DNA from 3 places in the Bradyrhizobium genomosp. III genome. Region 3 is predicted to be linked to each of the others. Evidence: predicted binding sites of a transcription regulator. Region 3 holds the regulator's gene; each other region holds the start of a gene.

Evidence for each region. The regulator LexA, encoded in region 3, represses DNA repair genes until DNA is damaged. The targets are predictions, from matches to a motif close to TGTTCNNNNTGTGTTCNG.
Region 1: the regulator LexA is predicted to act here: its motif matches at 4,950-4,967, upstream of IC66_RS0112145 (putative DNA modification/repair radical SAM protein).
Region 2: the regulator LexA is predicted to act here: its motif matches at 4,873-4,890, upstream of IC66_RS0138915 (DUF3072 domain-containing protein).

Annotation. Positions count from the first base shown of each region.
Region 1 is NZ_AJQF01000143.1:8,283-15,811, forward strand. It holds gene IC66_RS0112130 (M20 aminoacylase family protein) at 1-315, shown strand, start outside; gene IC66_RS0112135 (inorganic phosphate transporter) at 465-2,093, opposite strand; gene IC66_RS0112140 (UdgX family uracil-DNA binding protein) at 2,192-3,634, opposite strand; gene IC66_RS0112145 (putative DNA modification/repair radical SAM protein) at 3,634-4,869, opposite strand; gene IC66_RS0112150 (ImuA family protein) at 5,033-5,821, shown strand; gene IC66_RS0112155 (Y-family DNA polymerase) at 5,718-7,313, shown strand; partial or broken gene IC66_RS0112160 (error-prone DNA polymerase) at 7,310-7,529, shown strand, end outside.
Region 2 is NZ_AJQF01000502.1:7,958-15,486, reverse strand. It holds partial or broken gene IC66_RS0138950 (HAMP domain-containing protein) at 1-1,692, shown strand, start outside; gene IC66_RS0138945 (HWE histidine kinase domain-containing protein) at 1,707-3,194, shown strand; gene IC66_RS0138940 (hypothetical protein) at 3,292-3,513, opposite strand; gene IC66_RS0138935 (hypothetical protein) at 3,656-3,913, shown strand; gene IC66_RS0138930 (hypothetical protein) at 4,009-4,257, shown strand; gene IC66_RS0138925 (hypothetical protein) at 4,364-4,570, opposite strand; gene IC66_RS0138920 (hypothetical protein) at 4,590-4,811, opposite strand; gene IC66_RS0138915 (DUF3072 domain-containing protein) at 4,927-5,121, shown strand; gene IC66_RS0138910 (DUF6496 domain-containing protein) at 5,201-5,503, shown strand; gene IC66_RS0138905 (hypothetical protein) at 5,517-5,879, opposite strand; gene IC66_RS0138900 (Do family serine endopeptidase) at 6,156-7,529, opposite strand, start outside.
Region 3 is NZ_AJQF01000336.1:30,854-38,382, reverse strand. It holds gene IC66_RS0127190 (S41 family peptidase) at 1-1,069, opposite strand, end outside; gene IC66_RS0127185 (alpha-hydroxy acid oxidase) at 1,424-2,557, shown strand; gene IC66_RS0127180 (HAD-IA family hydrolase) at 2,572-3,195, shown strand; gene IC66_RS0127175 (hypothetical protein) at 3,365-3,571, shown strand; gene IC66_RS0127165 (molybdopterin molybdotransferase MoeA) at 3,795-5,006, shown strand; gene lexA (transcriptional repressor LexA) at 5,183-5,884, shown strand; gene IC66_RS47195 (hypothetical protein) at 6,447-6,881, shown strand; gene IC66_RS0127150 (GAF domain-containing protein) at 7,098-7,529, shown strand, end outside.

The sequences.
Region 1 (7,529 bases), on a different contig from region 3:
CAGATCACCGGCGCCAAGATCGACCTGCGCTACCAGCGCAATTACCCTGTGGTGAACAACCACGCCGCGGAGACCGAGGTGGCGCGACGCATTGCAAAGCAGGTTGCCGGCGATGCCAATGTGCACGAGATGCCGCCGCTGATGGGCGGCGAGGATTTCGCCTATATGCTGGAAGCACGCCCCGGCGCCTTCATCTTCTGCGGCAACGGCGACAGCGCCGGCCTGCATCACCCTGCCTACAATTTCAACGACGAGGCGATCGTGTTCGGCACGTCCTACTGGGTCAAGCTGGTCGAGGAATCGCTGGCGGCGTGACTACCGACGTCATCCCGGGGCGCCTCGCAGAGGTGAACCCGGGATCTCGAGATTCCGGGTTCGGTCCTGCGGACCGCCCCGGAATGACAACCTGGAATGCAAATGGCCGGGACAAGCCCGGCCATTCGCGTTGATGAGTGTCGTTCTTCTCAGAACATCCGCGAGAAGATCACGTAGAGCGTGGCCGACAGCATGATCGCGCAGGGCAGCGTCAGCACCCAGGCCATCAGCAAATTGCGGATGGTCGCCATTTGCAAGCCCGAGCCGTTGGCCGCCATGGTGCCGGCGACGCCCGACGACAGCACATGCGTGGTCGAAACCGGCAGGCCGAACACGTCGGCGGCGCCGATCGTAGCGGCGGCCACCAGCTCGGCCGAGGCGCCTTGTGCGTAGGTCAAATGGCTCTTGCCGATCTTCTCGCCGACCGTGATCACGATGCGCTTCCAGCCGATCATGGTGCCGAGGCCGAGCGCGATGGCGACGGCGACCTTCACCCAGGTCGGGATGAACTTCGTGGCGCTGTCGAGCCCGCCCTTGTAGGCGTTCAAGGTCGCGACCTCTTCCTTGTTGAGGTCGTTTTCCTTGTCCTTCATCAGGAAGCGAATCGCTTCCGAGGTCAGGTACATGTCGTTACGGGTGTTGCCGACCACTTCCGCCGGCACCTTGTTGAGCGAGCCGTATTTCGCGACCTGGTCGCCGACATCCTTCACCAGCACCGACAGCGAGGGGTAGGTGCCTTCGCTGATGTGGTGCGAGGTGATGTACTGGGTCACCGCAGGACGGGGATCGCCGATGATCGAGTGACCGGCACCCTTGGCCGCGATCACCTTGGAGGCGGCATCCGAGACCTTCTGGAACTGGGCGACCTGGGATTCCGGCAGTGCGCGGTTGAGCGCGTAGGCGGTCGGCACGGTACCGATCAGGATCAGCATGATCAGGCCCATGCCCTTCTGGCCGTCGTTCGAACCGTGCGCGAAGCTGACGCCGGTGCAGGTCGCGATCAGCAGGCCGCGGATCCAGAGCGGCGGCGCCTTGTTGCCTTCGGGCGCAGCATACAGGGCCGGGTTGCGCACGATGAACTTGAGCAGCAGCAGCAGCGTCGCGGCGCAGATGAAGCCGAACAGCGGCGACAGCAGCAGCGCGTAGCCGATCTCGGTCGCCTTGGTCCAGTCCACGCCCGAGGTGCCGTCGCGGCCGCGCATGACGGCGTTGGCGACGCCGACGCCGATGATCGAGCCGATCAGCGTGTGCGAGGAGGAGGCGGGCAGGCCGAAGAACCAGGTGCCGAGATTCCACAGGATCGCGGCGATCAGCAGCGCGAACACCATCGCGAAGCCGGCGCTGGAGCCGACCTGCAGGATCAGCTCGACCGGCAGCAGCGAGACGATGCCGAAGGCGACCGCGCCGGAGGACATGAGCACGCCGAGGAAGTTGAAGAAGCCCGACCACATCACCGCGACTTCGGCCGGCAGCGAATGGGTGTAGATCACGGTCGCCACCGCATTGGCGGTGTCGTGGAAGCCGTTGACGAATTCGAAGCCGAGCGCGATCAGGAGCGCGACGAACAACAGGATGTAGGGCAGGTAGCTCGTCACGCGTGCGCCGGTCGCGTTGACGTCGACATAGATGCTGTAGGCGACGAACAGCAGCCCCGCGGCGAGGATGCCGAAGAACAGGATCATCGTCAGCGGATTGAAGCCCTTGTCGAGATTTGGCCGCGAGGCCGGCTGGATCGGCGCGGGATCGGCTACCGCGCGGTCGAATGCAACATCGGTCATGTCTGGACGCCCCTTAACTTTGAAGTAAGGGTATTGTCCGCGATGGATTTGAAGGCTGGATGACAAGCGGCGGTTGAAAACCGTTTTCCTGCCAATATTTAGGCGGCCCGCGCGGCTTTCTTCTGCAAGCCGGCCACGATCTTCAAATCGTCGACAAAGCGCTGATATTCCAGAACCTTGGCTTCCGGATCGGGCAGCCGCAGCAGATAGGACGGGTGCACCGTCACCAAAGCCTTGCGTCCGTCGGGAAGGTCGATGAGCCGGCCGCGGGTCTTGCCGATCGGAGTGATCTTGCCGAACACGCTTTGCGCGGCGGTGGCGCCCATCGCCACGATCAGATCAGGCTGGATTGCCGAAACTTCCCGTTCGAACCATTGCCGGCACGCTTTGATCTCCGGCGTATTCGGCTTCTGGTGCAGGCGGATCTTTCCGCGCGGCACGAATTTGAAGTGCTTCACTGCGTTGGTGACATAGACCTTCTTGCGGTCGACACCGGCCTCCTCCAGCGCACGGTCGAGCATCTGGCCGGCCGGGCCGACGAAGGGATGGCCGGCGAGGTCTTCCTTGTCGCCGGGCTGCTCGCCGACCAGCATGATGTTGGCGGATCTCGGGCCCTCGCCGAACACGGTCTGGGTCGCGTCCTTGTAGAGATGGCAGGCGCGGCAATGCGCGGCCTCCGCGCGGAGCGCTTCGAGATCGTCGGCAGCTGGCTTGCGTTTCATCGGAGCCTCCGGCCGCTTCTGAGGCTTGTGCGGATCGGTTGCGGCATTGGCGATCATGGCGCCGGTCATGCGTTCGGCGTCCTCGATCAAGGGCTTAATGATCGAGGCCTCGGGCAGGTTCCTCCAATATTTCTTCGGCATCTCGGCCTGCATCGCCTTCACCTTGAGCCGGGCCGGATTGAAGATGCTGGCGTAATAGCGCCGCCAGGTCTCCTCCAGCCGGTCTTCGCGCGGTGCTTCGCTCTTGCTGACGCCCGGCGTGAACGCGAGCGCGTGGCCGTCCCAATGTGCGCAGAGGTCAGGCGTCAGGATCGACCAGGGCATGTCGGCAAAGCGTTTTGCGAAGAACGGGGCGGCGAGCTCGACGATGTGATGCTCCGGCTCGAACCAGGCGACGTAATGCGCTGCGCGCTCGCGTCCGATCTCGCGGAAGCGGACGAAGGCGTGCATCTTGTGCTCGTCGCGATGGACCGCGCGAGCCATCGCCGTGACCTGCGCGACGTCAGGGTCGGTCGCGACCTCGATGAGATCGTGGTTGTCCTTCAGCCGCCAGAGCAGGCGATAGAGGATCGCAAAGCGCTGGATATCGCGGTGCAGGATTGCGGCCTGGGCTAGCTCGACGAATTTGCCTGATACGTTGAAGGTGCCTTCGTTCGCCTCGAGGATCGGAGACGGCGCTTGCGGCGCGAACAACTCCGCCTCGCCGCCCTGCACGGTCCAGGTGACATCGGTGGGCTGCACGTGATGAAGCACGAGGCTGCGCGCGGCTTTGCGCCAGCCGTCGAAATCGGTTTCGGTGTCGAGGGTGATGTACTGCATCAGAAGCCAAATCCCAGTTGCGTTGCTTTCGGCTTGAACCGCTCGATCAGCCCGGCCGCATCAAGACGGTGCGGCGAGGGCCGGTGATCGCTGAGGACGATGAACGGCAGCGCCTTGTTGCGGGGCACGTGCAGGCGGGCGAGATCGGCGAGGCGGATCGTGGTGGTGCGCCGTGTTGCAATGATGCGCTCGACCGCCTTGGTGCCGAAGCCCGGCACGCGCAGCAGCTCCTCGCGGCTGGCGCGGTTGACGTCGAGCGGGAAGCGGTCGCGATGACGCAGCGCCCAGGCCAGCTTCGGATCGATGTCGAGCGGCAGCATCGCGCTGTCGTCGACGATCTCCGCAACGTCGAAACCGTAGAACCGCATCAGCCAGTCGGCCTGGTAGAGCCGGTGCTCGCGCAGCAGCGGCGGCTGCACCAGAGGCAAGGCGCGGCTGGCGTCGGGGATCGGGCTGAAGGCGGAGTAGTAGACGCGCCGCAGACGGTAGGCGCCGTAGAGATTGGCGCTGGTGTGGAGAATGGTGTGGTCGGAGGCTGCATCAGCACCGACGATCATCTGCGTGCTTTGGCCCGCCGGCGCGAAGCGCTGCGGCTTTGCCTTGGTCTTCGCGCTGCGGCCTTCCTCGGCCTCGTCCAGCTTCAGCCGCAGCCGGCCCATGGTGCGGCGGATCGCGCGCACGTCCTTCTCCGGCGCGAATTGCTGCAGGCTCGTTTCCTCGGGCATCTCGATGTTGATGGAGAGACGATCGGCATATTTGCCGGCTTCCGCGATCAGCGCATCGTCGGCCTCGGGAATGGTCTTGAGATGGATATAGCCGCGGAAGTGATGCTCCTCGCGCAGCTTTCGCGCGACGCTCACCACTTGCTCCATGGTGTAGTCGGGGTTGCGGATGATGCCGGAGGAGAGAAACAGGCCCTCGATGTAATTGCGCCGGTAGAAGTCGAGCGTCAGCTTGACCAATTCGTCGATGGTGAAGCGGGCGCGCGGCACGTTCGAGGAGGCGCGGTTGACGCAATAGAGGCAATCGTAATTGCAGGCGTTGGTCAGCAGCACCTTGAGCAGCGAGATGCAGCGTCCATCCGGCGCATAGGAATGGCAGATGCCCATGCCGGGTGCGGTCGACCCCATGCCCTTGCCGTCGCTGGAATCCCGCTTCTCCGTGCCGCTGGAGGCGCAGGACGCGTCGTATTTGGCGGCGTCCGCCAGGATTTCCAGCTTGCGTTGTACGTCCATCTTGGAATCCCTTTGATTCAGCTCATGAATCCGCTTGCGCGCCAATTCGATTGACTCTCTACGCGCCGTTAGCTTTATATTAGAACATATCATGAACAAATGAGCCAGCCGCTGGTTCTCTTTTTGAGAGCCATCGGCAATCACCCCTGAAGGAGCGGCGAGCATGAGCGGCGCACGGACAAGCGCGCTTGCGACCTTGCGCGGCCAGATCGAGCGCATCGAGACGGCGACGGTCGTGCATCCGCACGATCGCGTCGCGCTCGGTCACAGCGAAGCCGACAACGCGCTGAAGGGCGGGCTCGCGCGCGCGGCGATCCACGAGGTGTTTTGCACTGGGTCTCAGGGGACGGCCGCGACCGGCTTCGTCATGGGGCTTGCCGGGCGCGTCTCGGCGCAGCGGCCGCTGCTGTGGGTACGGCAGGATTTTTCAGAGATAGAGGCCGGTGCGCTGTCGATGAGCGGGCTCGCCGAGCTCGGCCTCGATCCGCGCCGCGTGGTGATGGTGCGCGCCGCCGATGTCGAGAGCGCGCTGCGTACCTCGGCCGATGCGCTCGCCTGCGATGCGCTGGGCGCCGTCGTGCTCGAGCTCTGGGGCGAAACCAGGCAGTTCGATCTCGTGGCGAGCCGCAAGCTGACGCTGGCCGCGCAAGGCTCCGGCGTCACCGGCCTGATGCTGCGGATGGCGGCGCAGCCGCTGCCTTCGACCGCGGAGACCAGGTGGATGCTGCGCGCGGCGCATTCGCCGCCGGGGTCGGTGTGGGACGCATGGGGCGCGCCGCGCTTCGATGCCGAACTCTTGCGTAATCGTCATGGCCCCTGCGGCCGGTGGATCATGGAATGGAATTGTGATGAGTGCCAGTTCAGTGAACCGTCGACGTATTCTCAGCCTGTGGCTGCCACGCCTGCCCATCGACCGGATCCAGCGGTTCTTCAACAGCTCCGGGCTGGGTAAAACCAATAATGAGCCGAGCATCGTCGTCATCAAGGACAACAATGCGCTGGTGATCCATGCGCTGGACGAGGCTGCCGAGCGTCTCGGCCTGTACGTAGGTCAGCCGCTCGCCAATGCGCGGGCGATGTGCCCGGATTTGCGCGTGTTCGATGCCGATGTCGCGGCCGATGCGAAGACGCTTAGCGACATCGCCGACTGGTGCGACCGCTTCACGCCGCTGGTCGCGCTCGATCCGCCGCACGGGCTGTTCCTCGACATCACCGGCTGTGCGCATCTGTTCGGCGGCGAGGCTGTGCTGTTGCAAGCGCTGGTTCGGGCGCTCGGCCGACAAGGCTTTGCCGTCAGCGCGGCAATCGCCGGCACCTCGGTCTGCGCGCGCACGCTGACGCGGCAGACCATGGGCACCATCGTTGCCGATGGCGGCGAGGCGGAGGCGATCAGCCGGTTTCCGGTGTCCGCGCTCGGTGCGGGTGAGGCCATCACCACCGGCCTGCGCCGCGCCGGCCTCAAGACCATCGGCGACGTCGCCACGCGCTCGCCGAGCGAGATCACGGCGCGGTTCGGAGCGCGGTTCTCCACGCTGCTGGCGCATGCGCTGGGGCAGGGCGATGCGCCGATCAATCCGCGAAAACCGCTGCCTGATTATATCGTGGAGAAGCGTTTCGCCGAGCCGATCGCGACCGACACCATGATCGCGATGACGCTGTCGCGGCTGGCGGACACGCTGATTGCCTCCATGGAGAAGCAGGGCAAGGGCGCGCGCCGGCTGGAAGCCGCGTTCTTCCGCACCGACGGCGTGGTGCGCGCGATCATGGTCGAGACCGGACGTCCGGTGACGCGAAGCGCGGTGATCGACCGGCTGTTCCGCGAGCGTCTCGATGCGCTCGCCGATCCCCTCGATCCCGGTTTTGGCTTCGACATGGTGCGCCTGTCGGCGAGCCGCACCGAGATCGTGGTGCAGGAGCAGCGCGATCTCGACGCCCATGTCCACGACAATGACGAGCTTGCCGCCCTGATCGACCGCATTGCCGCGCGCATCGGCGGAAAGCGCGTCGTCGTGCACCTGCCTGAGGATACCCATATCCCCGAATGTGCGGTGCTGGCCGCCCCGGCGCAGCATCATCTCGCCGCCGCCATGCAGGCCGAATGGCCGGCACGGACCGAAAGCGAGCCGCCGCTGCGTCCCTTAAGGCTGTTCGACAAGCCGGAGCCGATCAAGGTGCCGTTCGCGGCCGTGCCGGATGGTCCGCCGCATCAGTTCACCTGGCGCCGAGCGCTGCATGCCGTGGTGCGGGTGGAAGGACCCGAGCGTATCGCGATGGAATGGTGGCGGCAGGACGGCAAGCAGCTGACCCGGGATTACTTTCGCATCGAGGATGCCGAGGGCCTGCGCTTCTGGATTTTTCGCGACGGACTTTACGAGGGGGAGGTGTTCGACGGCGACGGCGAACCTGCTTCTCCCGGCTGGTATGTGCACGGTCTCTTCGCATGAATAGCCCCGCTTATGCCGAGATCGGCATCACCACCAATTTCTCCTTCCTGCGCGGCGGCTCGGATCCGCGCGCCTATGTGCATCAGGCGAGCAAGCTCGGCATTCCCGCGATCGGAATCGCCGACCACAACACGCTCGCCGGCGTGGTGCGGGCCTGGAATGAGCTCGACAATGACAAGGTGCTGCACAAGCCGAAACTGCTGATCGGTGCGCGCA
Region 2 (7,529 bases), on a different contig from region 3:
ACCGACTCCAAGCGCCTGCAACAGGTCCTGAAAAACCTGCTCTCCAACGCTTTCAAGTTCACCGCCGAAGGCGAGGTGCGCCTGAATGTCACCGCCGCGGTCAGCGGCTGGGGAACCGATCATCCGGTGCTGAATTCCGCGCCGGCGGTGATCGCGCTCGAAGTGTCCGACACCGGCATCGGCATTCCCGTGGAGAAACAGAAGCTGATCTTCGAGGCGTTCCAGCAGGCCGATGCCGGCACCAGCCGGAAATATGGCGGCACCGGCCTTGGGCTTGCGATCAGTCGCGAATTGGCAAGCCTGCTCGGCGGCGAAATTCATCTGCGCAGCTCGCCGGGCAAGGGCTCGTCGTTCACGCTGTATCTGCCGCTCAAATATTCCGGTCCGACGCTCGCACCGCGCGCCGCACCCGCGCCGCAGCAAAACAATCAGCCGCCTGCGCTGCAGCCCGCCGCCGCGCCGGAGCAGCAGCGCGTCATCGAGCAGCTTCCCGACGACCGGCTCAACCTCGAGCCTGGCGACAGCATCCTTCTGATCGTCGAGGACGACCCGCATTACGCGCGTGTACTGGTCGACCTTGCGCGCGACAAGGGATTCAAGGTCCTGGTCGCCGCCCGCGGTGCGGAGGCGCTGGAGCTTGCCAAGCAATACCAGCCGAGAGCAGTCTCGCTCGACGTGTTCCTGCCCGATATGCTCGGCTGGACCGTGCTGAGCCAGCTCAAGCACAATCCGCTGACCCGCCACATCCCCGTGCAGATCATCACGCTCGACGAGGACCGCCAGCATGCGCTGGCGCGTGGCGCGTTCTCCTTCGTCAACAAGCCGACGACGACCGAGGGCGTCTCGGCCGCGCTGACGCAGATCAAGGAGTATGCACGGCCGCGGCGCAAGCGGCTCCTGATCGTCGAGGACAACGAGGCGGAACAGCTTTCGATCCGCGAGCTGCTGCACCACGACGACATCGAGATCGTGACGACGGACACCGGCGCCGGCGCGCTCTCGACGCTGCGGGAGGTGCCCTGCGATTGCGTGGTGCTCGACCTCAGGCTGCCCGACATGAGCGGTTTCGAGGTGCTGGACCAGATCCGCAACGACGAGGCGCTGTCCAACGTCCCGGTCGTCGTCTTCACCGGCCGCGAGCTTTCGGCGGAGGAGGATGCGGAACTCCACACCATGGCGCGCAGCATCGTGGTCAAGGGCGTGGAATCGCCGGAGCGCCTGCTCGACGAGACCGCACTGTTCCTGCACCGCGTGATCACGGAGCTTCCGGTCGAGAAGCAGCGCATGCTGGAGAAGCTGAACAGTTCCGACGAGGATTTGATCGGCAAGACCGCGCTGCTCGTCGACGACGACGCCCGCAACATCTTCGCGCTGTCGAGCGTGCTGGAACGGCGCGGCATGAAGGTGCTGACCGCCACGACCGGCCGTGAAGCCGTCACCCTGGTCGAATCCAATCCGGAGATCGCCATCGTTCTGATGGACATCATGATGCCGCAGATGGATGGCTACCAGACCATCGGCGTCATTCGCGAAAACCAGGCCTTCGCCCGCCTTCCGATCATCGCGCTGACCGCCAAGGCGATGAAGGGTGACCGGGAAAAATGCCTGGAGGCCGGCGCGTCCGACTATCTCGCCAAACCCGTCAACACCGATCAATTGCTGCTTGCGATCCGCATGTGGCTGCACCGATGAGTTTGGATCCGCGAATGGACCACGAAAAGGTCAACATCCTCCTCGTCGACGACCAGCCGGCCAAGCTGCTCGCCTATGAGGTGATCCTGAAGGAACTCGGCGAGAACCTCGTGGTCGCTTCGTCCGGACGCGAGGCGCTGGAGGTGCTGCTCAAGACCGAGATCGCGGTGATCCTGGTCGACGTCTGCATGCCCGAGCTCGACGGCTTCGAGCTTGCCGCGATGATCCGCGAGCATCCGCGCTTCCAGAAGACCGCGATGATCTTCATCTCCGCCATCCAGGTCAGCGACATCGACCGGCTGCGCGGCTACGAGATGGGTGCGGTCGACTACGTGCCGGTCCCGGTCGTGCCGGAGGTGCTGCGGGCCAAGATCAAGGTGTTTGCCGAGCTCTACCGCAAGACCCGCGAGCTGGAACGGCTGAATCAGGAGCTCGAGGATCGCGTCCGCGCACGCACGGCGGAACTGGAGAACTCCACCGCGAAGCTGCGCGAAAGCGAGCAGCGGCGCAGCATGGCCATCGCCGCCGGCAAGATGGGTTCCTGGGATTGGGACTGGATCAGCGGCGACTGGATGTGGGACGAGGGACAATATCGCATCTTTGGCGTCGGCCCGGAGAGCTTCGAGGTCAATCCGGCCAACGTCCAGGCGCTGTTGCATCCCGACGACGTCGATCAGTTGCGCAAGGCGATCGCCGAATTCAACAAGGGCACGCGTGCCTATGAGACCGAGTTCCGCATTGTGCGGCCCGACGGCGAGGTGCGCTGGTGCGTCGGCACGGCGGCCGCGACGGTCGACGACAGCGGTCGCGTCGTGCGCGTGAGCGGTGTCACCGTGGACATCACCGAACGCAAGCGAGCCGAGGAACGGCAGAATTTGCTGGCGCGGGAAGTCGATCACCGCGCCAAGAATGCGCTGGCGCTGGCGCAGTCGATCGTCCGCCTCACCCGCGCCGACGAGGTCAAGGCCTATGTCAGCGCCGTCGAAGGACGCATCAATGCGCTGGCGCGCGTGCACACCATCCTGTCGCTGTCGAGCTGGCAGGGCGCGGAGCTCTCCAAGCTGATCGACGAGGAGCTTGCGCCCTACTCGCTCGGCGGCCAGATCATATTGGCGGGTCCGGAGGTCCAGTTGCTGCCGGCGACGGCCCAGACGCTGGCGCTCGCGCTGCACGAGCTCTTCACCAACTCGGCCAAGTATGGCGCACTCTCGACCAGGTCGGGACGGCTCACGATCGGCTGGCAGGTCGAGGACCAGCTGCTGACGCTGAGCTGGGAGGAATCCGGCGGTCCGCTCGTCATGACGCCGAAATCGCGCGGCTTCGGCACGCGGAGCCTGCTTGCGAGCGTCGAGTCCCAGCTCGGTGGACAGGCGCAATTCGATTGGCGAGCCGAAGGACTGTTGTGCCGCCTCAAGGTGCCGCTGACACGCAAGACGGCGACGGCCGCCCCCGGAAAATTCGACGCCCCCAGCTCAGCCGAATTGCAACGCGCCTCGGGCTAAAGCGCGATGCGATCAGGATGAAGCGTCATCGCGCTTTGGTTTGTTGTTTGAGCATGATCTTTTCGGAAAACCGCTGCGCACTTTTCCGGATCATGCTTTAGCCCGACGCCGCCATCCTGGTTTGCCGCGGCGGCCGCGCTTCCTCGGGGAGGCGTCCTTCGAGCCAGGCTTCCGTCTGAGCGAGGTCGCGTAGCGCCCTCGCGTAGCGGCGGGCCGCACTTCGCTCCGCACCGCGCGGCAGTTTGCGGGCCTTGCGCAGCATGTCCGCAGCCGCGTTGCGATAGGCCAGCGAGCGGTAAAGAAAGACAACCTTACCCATATCGAATGTTCCCGTTTTGCTGACGCTCATCCTCGCAGGCCCGGCATGAACGTCGGATGAAGCCGGTGATGACAATTCCTTCATGCGTTTGGAACCGGCGAATATGGCCCGCGTTTGCATGTCAGTTCGGGATGCGGTTCCCATGCGCGCAAAAAAGTCGTCGGACCTGATCTCTCCCACCGGCCTCATCAAGCTGATGACGCATGCGATGATGGGCGCAGCCCTCGGCCTCGCCTTCAGCCTCACGCTGATCCTGTCCAATCCCGCCGTCGCCAAGCTGCTCGATCACGGCGGAAGCCAGGCCGCAATCATCTTCGCCCTGACATTGGTGACGACGTTCGCGATCGGCGCGACACTCACCGGCGTCGTGTTCATCCTCGCAGAGGACAAGCAATCTTGAAGCGTGCGTGCGGCCCGGCAGATGCGTTTGTCGGGAACTCCTTCGGCAAATGGCGGTTGGCTGCCTGCGTCAATTTAACTCAGGGAGTTCCCCGCATGACAACGGCAAAACTCGTTCTCACCGCAATTTTGGCCACCGGCCTCGCCGCCGCGCCGCTCGCCGCACAGGCCAAGTCGCACAAGGCCAAACACGGATCATCGATGTCGTCCTCGCAGACCACGGGCGCCAACACCAAGGCCTCGAAGGGCGCGGATCCTTCCGGCCAGGGCGGCTCCGGTCCCGGCTCGGACCAGGGCGGCACCATGACGAACAAGAGCAGCAAGGGCATGAGCAATACCAAGTGAGCTCAGGCCGACATGACATCAAAAGCCCCGCGGCGACGCGGGGCTTTTTTTCTTGATGCGGGATCGGCAATCGAGCGCCACATCGTCGAGCGCCGGCGTCAGCTCGTTACGGGCGACGCGTTTCAGAGTTGAGCGGGCGGCTCGCAGCATTCGTCTTCACGAGTTGCTCGAGCTGCGCCCGCTTGCGTCCGATCAGAAGTTGGGCCGCAGCATCGTCGAGCCCCGCACGCTGCAATTGCCGGATGGCCGAGCCCAATTCGAGAATCTCGGCGCGCAACCTCAAGATCCGGTAAGTGTCCGGGTCCTCCTCCACGGCGCCCCCCCAAAAGGTGTCAGCGCCGCGTGCTCGCGCGCTCGGGACCGACGGCTGTCTTCACTAGACGAAGGCGCACCCGGTCGCGAACGTCAGGCAGGACATCGCCGCCGCCAGCAGCCTTCCATTCGCCGATCAGCAAATTGACCTTCCGGCGCAAATCCATCTGCGCCAGGGCTTGCTGGACGCAATCGCGGTCGCCGTTGATGAGATACCGCACGGAGGCCTCGACGCCGGCCATCTCAACCCTCAAGGCGCTGATTTTACGTCGAATTTCATTAATTCTGTTGTCCATGGCTTGTTAGAACAAAATAAGAACATATAGTCAAGTCACGATTTCAGGACGGAGAAGCGACATGCAGGTTCAGGGCAAATACGACGCCAGGGTTTTCCTCGCCGAGCAGATGACACGGACGCAGGGGCTGAGGTTGAAACGGCTAAGCGAAGAAGCGTATCAGCCCGCGCAATATGCGCGCGATCTGTCCTTCAGCGAGGCCGCACGTCGTATCCAGGTGCTGGAAGCCGAGATCGAGCTGGCGAATTCCTTCTAGGCTGCGCCTGGAACACTGTCCGCGTCCTTCGGAACCATGCCCGTGTCGAATGGTTCTCCCCGGCCAAGGGAGAACATGCATGGCACGCAAGGCAAAGAAGCGCAGCTACTCGCGCAACGCCGGCAGCGATGTCGAGAGCGAGATGCGCCGCTACAAGAAGGGCACCGCCAAGAGCGGTCGCAAAGGCCGTGGCGGACGTGTGAAGAGTCGCAAGCAGGCGATCGCGATCGGACTGTCGAAGGCACGCAAGAAGGGGAAGAAGGTCCCGAAGAAGGCCGCCAAGAAGACCTCCAAGAAGACGTCCAAGAAGACCTCCAAGAAGAGGACGACCAAGAAGAGGACAACCAAGAAATCGTCGAAGCGCAAATCCAGCAAGCGCTGACCGTTGGCCTGTGTCAGATCATGCTGCCCGGCATGAAGCAGCGGATCGAAACGCCGAACGCGGTCTTCACCGGCCACACCATGGTGCGGCCGGCGCGGTTCGGCTCGGTGATGACGGCTTCGTCCGGTACCTCGATCCACTCGCCGTCGAGACGCACGCGATAATGCCCGTTATGCGACTCCCAGTCGGGATCGGCGACGGCAAAACCATCCGCATCCGAACAGCACGGACCAAGGTGGCTGCGCAGGCTGTCGAACCATGGCTTCAGGGGTGAGTCCGCGTAGCGGCCGTCGTCCCGCCCGAGAGCGTTTCCGCCCCAGAGCACGAATGGCGCCACGAGTAGCGCCCTCCTCAGCGAGAGCTTCAATCGATCCATGTCGGCACCGATCAAATGCGAACCAGCGGCCAGTTCCGGAAACCGGCGGCAAGTTCGAAGTTCCACGCTTGCAACTGGTCCCGGTGGCATCGTTGCCGCCGGCGACCTGCACGAGTCGGAACTTTGATGAGCGAACACGGCTTTTTCGGACGAACCGCGTCATCGTCGCTGCCGTTAACGAGAATGTTATCGATCGCCTCCCGGGAGTCCTGAAGGCGAACGAAAAAGGCGGCCTCGAGGGCCGCCTTTCTTGATCCATGCCGATCGGCGTTCGCCTCAGGCGAGTGGTACCGCGACGAAGCGGGTCGCCTGCGCGCTTCTGACCTGCAACAGCACGCTGCGCTTGCGGGACGATTTGGCCTGCGCCAACTCCGAGCGGACGTCGCCGACATTGGCGACGGCCTTGCCGCCGACGTTGAGGATGACGTCGCCGGTCTGGATGCCCCGCTGCGCCGCCGGCCCTTGCGGATCGACTTCGGTGACGACAACGCCCTTCTGGCCAGCGCCCTGGACGTCACCGGCCGGAGCCAAAGCAAGACCGAGGCGCGGCGTGCCGGAGCCCGGCTGGTCCTTGCCAACATCGGCCTTGGCCTGCCGTTCGTTCGGCAGTTCGCCGAGCGCGAGCGTCACCGTTTTGCTGTCGCCTTTGTGGAAGACGTCGAGCTTCACTGAGCTGCCAGGCGCAAGAGTCGCGATCGTGCGGGCGAGGTCGCGGGAGTCCTTGATCGCGGTGCCGTTGACGGCGGTGATGACATCGCCCGCCTCGATGCCGGCCTTGGCCGCCGGGCTGCCATCCTGCGGACTGTCGACGATCGCACCGCGCGCCTCCTTCAGTCCGAGGCTGTCGGCAATCTCGGCGGTGACCGGCTGCACTTGCACGCCGAGCCAGCCACGGGTCACCGCGCCCTTGTCCTTCAGCTGCGCGACGACGAGCTTTGCGGTCGAGGCCGGAATGTCGAAGCCGATGCCGACCGAGCCGCCGGAGGGCGAGAAGATCGCAGTGTTCACGCCGATCACGTTGCCGCTCATGTCGAAGGCCGGGCCGCCGGAATTGCCCTTGTTGATGGGCGCATCGATCTGGATGAAGTCGTCATAGGGGCCGTTGCCGATGTCGCGGCCACTGGCCGAGACGATGCCGGCAGTCACGGTGCCGCCGAGGCCGAAGGGGTTGCCGACCGCGACCACCCAGTCGCCGATGCGCGGCTTCTGGTCGGAGAATTTGACGAACGGGAAGTCCTTCTTGCCGTCGACCTTGATCAGCGCGAGATCGGTCTTCGGATCGGTGCCGACGACCTTGGCGGTGTAGCTCGTGCCGTCATCCATGGTCACCTGCACCGACTCGGCGTGGTCGACGACGTGGTTGTTGGTCACGGCATAGCCGTCGGCGGAGATGAAGAAGCCGGAGCCTTCGCCCGTGATCATCTGATGGCGCTGGCGCGGCATGCCGTTCATGCCGCCCGGGCCACGGAAGCCGAACTGCCGCGAGAACTGGTCGAACGGGGTGTCCTCGTCCTGATCCATCCGGTTCTGCTGCAGCATCGCGCTCTTGTCGTTGTCCTGGTCGATCTTGACCCGCACCGAGATGACGGCGGGTTTGACCTTACTGACGAGGTCACCAAAGCCCGGCGGCGTCGCGGCGGATTCGGCGGC
Region 3 (7,529 bases):
AGCGGCCGGACGGCGTGTAGTAGCGCGCCGTGGTCAGCGCCAGCGCGCCATTGCCGGCACCGAGCGGAATGACCGTCTGCACCGAACCCTTGCCGAACGAGCGCGTGCCGATGATGGTCGCACGCTTGTGATCGTGCAGTGCGCCGGCCACGATCTCGGAAGCCGAGGCCGAGCCGCCATTAACCAGGACCACCAGCGGCTTGCCCTTGGTGAGGTCGCCGCCATGCGCGGTGAAGCGCTGGGTCTCTTCCGGACTGCGGCCGCGGGTCGAAACGACCTCGCCGCGCTGGAGGAAGGCGCTCGACACCGACACGGCCTGGTCGAGCAGACCGCCCGGATTGTTGCGCAGGTCCATCACATAGCCGGTGAGCTTCTCCTGCGGCACCTGCTTGGCGATCGCGGCGATCGCCTTCTTCAGGCCGTCGGTGGTCTGCTCGTTGAACGAGGTGACGCGGATATAACCGATGTCGCCGTTCTCGACGTGGAAGCGCACCGGGCGCACATGGATGATCTCGCGCGTGATCGCGACATCGAGCGGCGCGTCAGCGCCCTTGCGCACGATGGTGAGCTTGGTCTTGGTATCGACCGGGCCCTTCATCTTGTTGACGGCCTGCTCGAGCGTCATGCCCTGCACGGCCTCGCCGTCGATCTTGCTGATGAGGTCGCCGGACATCAGGCCGGCCTTCGAGGCGGGCGTATCGTCGATCGGGGAAACGACCTTGACGAGGCCGTCTTCCATGGTGACCTCGATGCCGAGGCCGCCGAACTCGCCGGAAGTGGTCTCCTGCATCTCGGTCCAGGCCTTCGCGTTCATGTAGCGCGAATGCGGATCGAGCGAGGTCACCATGCCCGTGATCGCGCCTTCGATCATCTTGGCGTTGTCGGGCTTCTCGACATAGCTCGCCTTGACGCGCTCGAACACCGTGCCGAACAGGTTGAGCTGGGAATAGGCATCGTCCGCGCTCGCTGCCGCCCGTGCCGCCCATACACCACCGTGCGGGCTGGCGACCAGAAGGGTGAGACACGCTCCGGTGAGCGCGCCCAGAGGGAACAGCAGGGTTTTCCGCATGGATGGGCTTGCCTTTTTGCTTGGCGGTTCGCTTGAGCTTGCTTGGGCTCGTCTCTCGAGACTTGGGAAGCACACTTGGGAGGCGCCATGCAATTGGCGATCCAGTCCACTTCTCACAATACCATTCTGGTTTCTTCAAGGCCGGGATGCACCGCCGACCGGTACACCGCAAAAATCGCTTCGTTCGGGCCTAAACTTTTGGCAACGTTGCAGGACTGGCCCGCCCCCAAAGGGACCTAAAGGGGGAATCGGTGCGTCCGTCCACGCCGCGCAGCCATGCCATTTTAGGATGGTTTTGGAGCGCTGGACGGGTTAGGCGATGACACAAGGCTTCAAATTCTCGGGAGGATAACAATGAACGAAGCACCCCGGATCCGGCCGGAACGGAACGTCGAGCTCGGCGCCAGCAACGAGCCGTTCCAGAACCTGCACGAGTTCATTCGGAAAGCGCGGGCCAACCTCAACCAGAACGCCTGGGACTACATCGTCGGCGCCGCCGAGACCGAAACCACGATGCGCCGCAACCGCATGGCGCTGGACGAGATCGCCTTCCGCCCGCGGGTGCTGCGCGACGTCCGAAAGGTCGACGGCTCGGTTCAGCAGTTCGACCGCAAAATGCGCCTGCCGGTGGTGCTCGCCCCCGTCGGCGCGCTCGAGATCTTCGACCCGGATGGCGCGGCGAGCGTCGCGCGCGCTGCCGGCACCTTCGGCGCGGCGCACATGCTGAGCTCGGTGTCCGAGCCAGGCCTGGAGCAGACCGCCGAAGCCGCACCCGATGCGCTGCGGCTCTATCAGCTCTATGTCCGCGGCGACGATGCCTTTGTCGCGGATGTCGTCAGCCGGGCCGAGAAGAACGCCTATGCCGGCTTCTGCCTGACCGTCGACACCGCCCATTACAGCCGTCGTGAGCGTGACATCGCCAAGCGCTACGTTCGCGAGAGCCGCCTGCGTGCCACCGGCGGCGATTTCCAGAAGGGCCTGGAGTGGCGGACCGTGAAGATGATCAAGGACAAGTTCAGGATTCCGCTGATCCTGAAGGGCATCGCCACCGCCGAGGACGCCCAGATCGCGGTCGATCACGGCGTCGAATGGATCTACGTCTCCAACCATGGCGGCCGCCAGCTCGACCATGGCCGCGGCGCCATGCATGTGCTGCCCGAGATCGTCGATGCCGTGAAGGGCCGCGCCAAGATCATGGTCGATGGCGGCATCTGTCGCGGCACCGACATCGTCAAGGCGATCGCGGCGGGCGCGGACATGGTCGGGATCGGCCGGCTGCAATGCTGGGCGCTGGCGGCGGCTGGCGAGGCCGGCGTCGCGCGGATGCTGGAGCTGCTGGAGGACGAGGTGCTGCGCTGCCTCGGCCTTTTGGGCGCCACGTCATTTGCCGAGGTCGACAAATCCTGCCTGCATCCGGCGACCGCCACCAACGCGCCGAGCGTGTTCAGCGCATTCCCGCTGTTCGACCACGATCCGTATCGATACTGAGTGAAAAGGACGCAATGACATCGCTCTCTCCCGGCAGCGCGGATGCGCTGCTGTTCGATCTCGGGCGCGTGGTGCTCGACATCGACTTCTCCAAGGCGATCGCCTGCTGGGCGGGACATGCCGGCTGCCAGCCCGAGGCCATCGTCGCGCGCTATGTGCGTGACGAGGCTTACCGGCTGCACGAGGTCGGCAAGATCAGCGACGAGGACTATTTCGCTTCGCTGCGTGCTTCGCTCGGCATCGGCATTTCGGACGCCCAGTTCCTGGAAGGCTGGAACGCGATCTTCGCCGGCGAGATGCCTGATATCGCCGAGCTGCTGCCGCGCGCGGCGAAACAGATGCCGCTCTATGCCTTCTCCAACACCAACCGGCCGCATGTTGACTATTTCTCGAAGGAATATGGCGAACTGCTCGGCCATTTCCGCGCGCTGTATCTGTCGTCCAGCATCGGCCTGCGCAAACCCGACGCGGAAGCCTTCGACCATGTCGTCGCCGCGATCGGCGTGCCCGCAGCACGTATCGTGTTCTTCGACGACCTCGCCGAGAACATCGAAGGCGCGCGGTCGCGCGGGCTGACGGCGGTGCATGTGACGTCGCCGCGCGACGTCGAGAACGCCTTGAAGGCATTGGGCATCTGACGATCTCCGCTCATCGGGAGGCGCCAACGTCGGGCAGCCTTCCCGGACCCAATTTTGCCCAAAATGAGGAACCAGAGCGCTTTGTGCATTTTTGTACGGAGTTCCGGGAACGGAATGGCCCCTTCCGGACTCTTGAGTCCGTTGGGACTTCTACACCGGACTTATGGACGTGCTGGGCAAAACCTATCTCACCAAGCAAGCCTCTCTCCTGCTTGAATTCGCAAGAACCACCTCGGATTCTGACCTTTCCGCCAAGCTGATCAGCAAGGCCGCCGACCTGAAATCCCAGGCCGATCCGCTGCCCGACAAGGATCAAGGGCCGAAGGCTCCCGACGTCGCGATGGACGACGGGCCGGACCGGCCGAGCGGGAGTTGAGCGATGCCGGCCGTGGCACTCGTCATTCTCGTCCTCGCCATCGCCACCCTCCTGCCGATCGGCCTCGTTCTCTGGATCATGCCACGCCAGGCCTGAGCCTGCCTTCGATCCAGGGCCGGAAAGCGGCAAGATAAATTGTGCCCGCATTTTTGCCTCTGCTCCCGCGCTCGGCTAGAAGACTGTCGGAACATTTCGTCCGAACGTGCCGAGCAGGAGTTTCGCCGTGGCCTTGATGCCGGTTTCCGACGCCCTTGCTGCGGTGCTGGCGGGTGCAGAGCCGCTGCCTGCAGAGATGGTTTCACTCGACGAAGCCTACCATCGCGTGCTCGCGCAGGACGTCGCTGCGCGGCGCACCCAACCGCCCCAGGCGATGTCGGCGATGGACGGCTACGCCGTGCGCGCGGCCGATGCGGCAACGATCGATTCCAGGCTGACGATGATCGGTGAGGTCGCAGCGGGCCGTCCGTTCACGGAAAGGGTCGGCGCCGGCGAAGCCGTGCGGATCTTCACCGGCGGCGTCGTTCCCGACGGCGCCGACGCAGTCGTGATCCAGGAGGACACGATCGCCGAGGGCAAGCACATAACGATCAAGGAAGCCGCGATCGTGGGTCGGCACATCCGCCCCGCCGGCGTTGATTTCCGCGAGGGTGACGTCCTCCTGCGCAAGGGAACCCGTCTGACAGAGCGCGATCTCGCCCTCGCCGCTGGAATGAATCACCCGCAACTCGCCGTCTGCCGTCGTCCGAAGGTCGCGATCCTCGCCACCGGCGATGAACTGGTGATGCCGGGCTCGACGCCCGGGCACGGCCAGATCGTCTATTCCAACGGCTATGCCCTGCACGCGCTCGCCCGCAGCGAGGGCGCCGAGACCATCGACCTCGGTGTTGCCGCCGATACGCTGGAGGCCACCACCGCCGGCATCCGCCGCGCGCGCGAAAGCGGCGCCGACGTCCTGGTCACGACCGGGGGCGCATCGGTCGGCGACCACGATCTGGTCCAGCAGGCGCTGAAGGACGAAGGCATCGCGTTGGCGTTCTGGAAGATCGCGATGCGGCCCGGCAAGCCGATGATGCACGGACGCTTAGGGACGATGGGCGTCATTGGCCTGCCCGGCAATCCCGTGTCGTCCTACGTGTGCGCCTTCCTGTTCATGGTGCCGTTGATTCGCGCGCTGTCGGGCCGTTCGGTGATTCATCACCATCGCGAGCGCGCCGTGCTGGGCCGCGATCTCGGCGCCAATGACCAGCGCGAGGATTATCTGCGCGCGCGCCTGGAGCCGCGCGACGACGGCACGCTCGTCGCCCTTCCCGTCAGCCATCAAGACTCCTCTCTGCTTGCGAATCTTGCTGCAGCACAGGTACTTCTCGTGCGCGCACCGTTTGCGCCAAAGGCCGAGGCCGGCAGCCCCTGCGAAGTGCTGCGGCTCCCCGTCTGAACTGCGCGGCCACACGCATTCCGCGAGTTTCGCTCTGTTCACGGTAAATTAAGCAGTTGCGGAACATGTATCGAACATATAGTGTCCGTTCATGATTTGTTTCGAGGATGTAGCGGCTTATCGCTGAACTCATCGTCTCGGAATCGAACGACATCAACCGGGGGACTTTGGTCGAGATGTTAACGCGCAAACAATACGAGCTTCTGCGGTTCATCAGCGAACGCTTGAAGGAAAGCGGCGTGCCGCCGTCCTTCGACGAGATGAAGGATGCGCTCGACCTGCGCTCGAAGTCAGGCATCCACCGCCTGATCACCGCACTCGAGGAGCGCGGCTTCATCCGCCGGCTGCCCAACCGCGCCCGGGCCATCGAAGTGATCAAGCTGCCGGAGCTCCAAGCTGCCGCCGGCAACCGACGCGGCTTCACGCCAAGCGTCATCGAGGGCAATCTCGGCAAGCTACGCGCGAGCTCCAGCCCGTCCGCGGACGAGGGCGAGCGGCCCGTTGCGGTGCCCGTGATGGGCCGCATCGCGGCCGGCACCCCCATCGAGGCGTTGCAGACCCGCAGCCACACCATCAGCGTGCCGCCGGACATGCTCGGCTCCGGCGAGCATTACGCGCTCGAAGTGCGCGGCGATTCCATGGTCGAGGCCGGCATCCTCGACGGCGACATGGCGCTGATCCAGCGCAACGAGAGCGCCGATACCGGCGACATCGTGGTGGCGCTGATCGACGACGAGGAAGCCACGCTCAAGCGCTTCCGCCGCCGCGGCGCCTCGATCGCGCTGGAGCCCGCCAATGCCGCTTACGAGGTGCGCATCCTGCCGCCGAACCGCGTGAAGATTCAGGGCAAGCTGATCGGGCTTTACCGCAAGTACTGATACCGGAGTCTTCAGCGCCTCGCGCGCGCCTTCGGTCGGCATCGCCGATCAGAGATTGGAGCGGATGATGGTCCGCTCCGGCTGGATAGTCTTTCTGGTTCTGCACAGATTGTCCGGCCCCTCCCCCTTTTCGCGACATCCTCGGCAGGCCGCGGGAAGCAACATCGCTTCGCGGCCTTTCGAGTTCGAGGGGGACAGCCCAAATGCGCCGGATCGTTTGAGCGCAGCCGCAGCAACGCTGGTCGCATCATCATGTCGGCTAGGACACGGCCGTGATCCAGAAAATCCGCAACGACCGCAATGCAGCGCGCACGCAGCCGAGCTGACGATACTCGGGCTGGCTGGTTTCGCCGGTCGTTGACGCGCGCCTGCCAAATGCACGGAAGCCGACTTTGTTCCTATCGAATTCGGAAAAGATGGAAAAGATAATGTGATCGGGGCTCGCGGATCCCAGCCGCAGATTTGCCTACAACCAAGCAGACCGTCACGTGCTTCCACTCTGGTAGGGGCCTGCGCCTCCAAAAGGGGTGCGGGTCGCTATCTCTGCATAGAGGAGCACCCGATGTGTGACTACAGCCTGCATGCCGTCGCGACGCGCCCCGCAGAAGTCGGCGAGACGATCGTCACGACAACATTCCGCGGCACCTCGACGCGCGGCTTCGCCTCCGAAGCCGATCTCTCCGTCGCGGTCTGCCTGCTGCCGGGAACGGAGCTCGCCTTCGCCGATAACGTCCGTTACGACAACCGCTGGATCTGGACGCGCACCGTCAACTCCCGCGTCGGCAAGTTCGGCAAGATCGATCCGCACATTCCCGATCGCCATCATGATGCGATCGAATTCCCGGACGGCAAATCCGTGCTGGTGACGCAGCTCGTCGAGGGCCAGCGCGCAACCGTGCTGCAACTGCCGGTGACCCAGCCGATCGGCGAGCGCGAGCACAAGCCGCAGATCATCGCCGACAGTCGCCCGACGGTCACGCGACTGCCGATCGGCTGACGCCCTCCGGCCCGGCGGGTCCGGGGCCAGGATTGAAATGCCGTCGCCGGCCGATGCCGGCGAGCCCGGTGGGTTTGTGTTTCACGAAATTCGATCGGCGAGCGCCGCCGCACCTCGTCGCCGCACGAAGTTTGGGCCGTCCTGCCTGAATTTTGAACCTCCGCTCCGCAGCCAAATGACCGATGCTGTCGTGGTTTGAGGCGGCGGACACGCTCGATGAAAACCTTTATTCGCGTTGTTGAACTCTGGGTGCCTGACCGGACGCGCATGCGGCTGGAATTCGGCGGCGGCCTTTACGATGAAGGGCTGTCCGCGTTCAAGGCCGTCAGCGAAGAGCTGCACTTCGGATATGACGAGGGGCTTCCAGGCAAGACCTGGGCCTGCGGCCATCCCGTCATCCTCACGAAATTCGCCAACTCCTATTTCAAGCGGACCGATCAGGCCGTCGCCGCCGGCCTCACCTGCGGCGTGGCGGTGCCGGTGTTTGCAGGCGAATTTCTGCAAGCCGTGATGGTGCTGTTCTGCGGCGACGACGAGGCGCATGTCGGCGCGATCGAACTCTGGCACAACGATCCTGATCTCTCCCACGAGATGGGCCTCGTCGACGGCTATTACGGCGCGGCGGACATGTTCGAATTCAACTCGCGC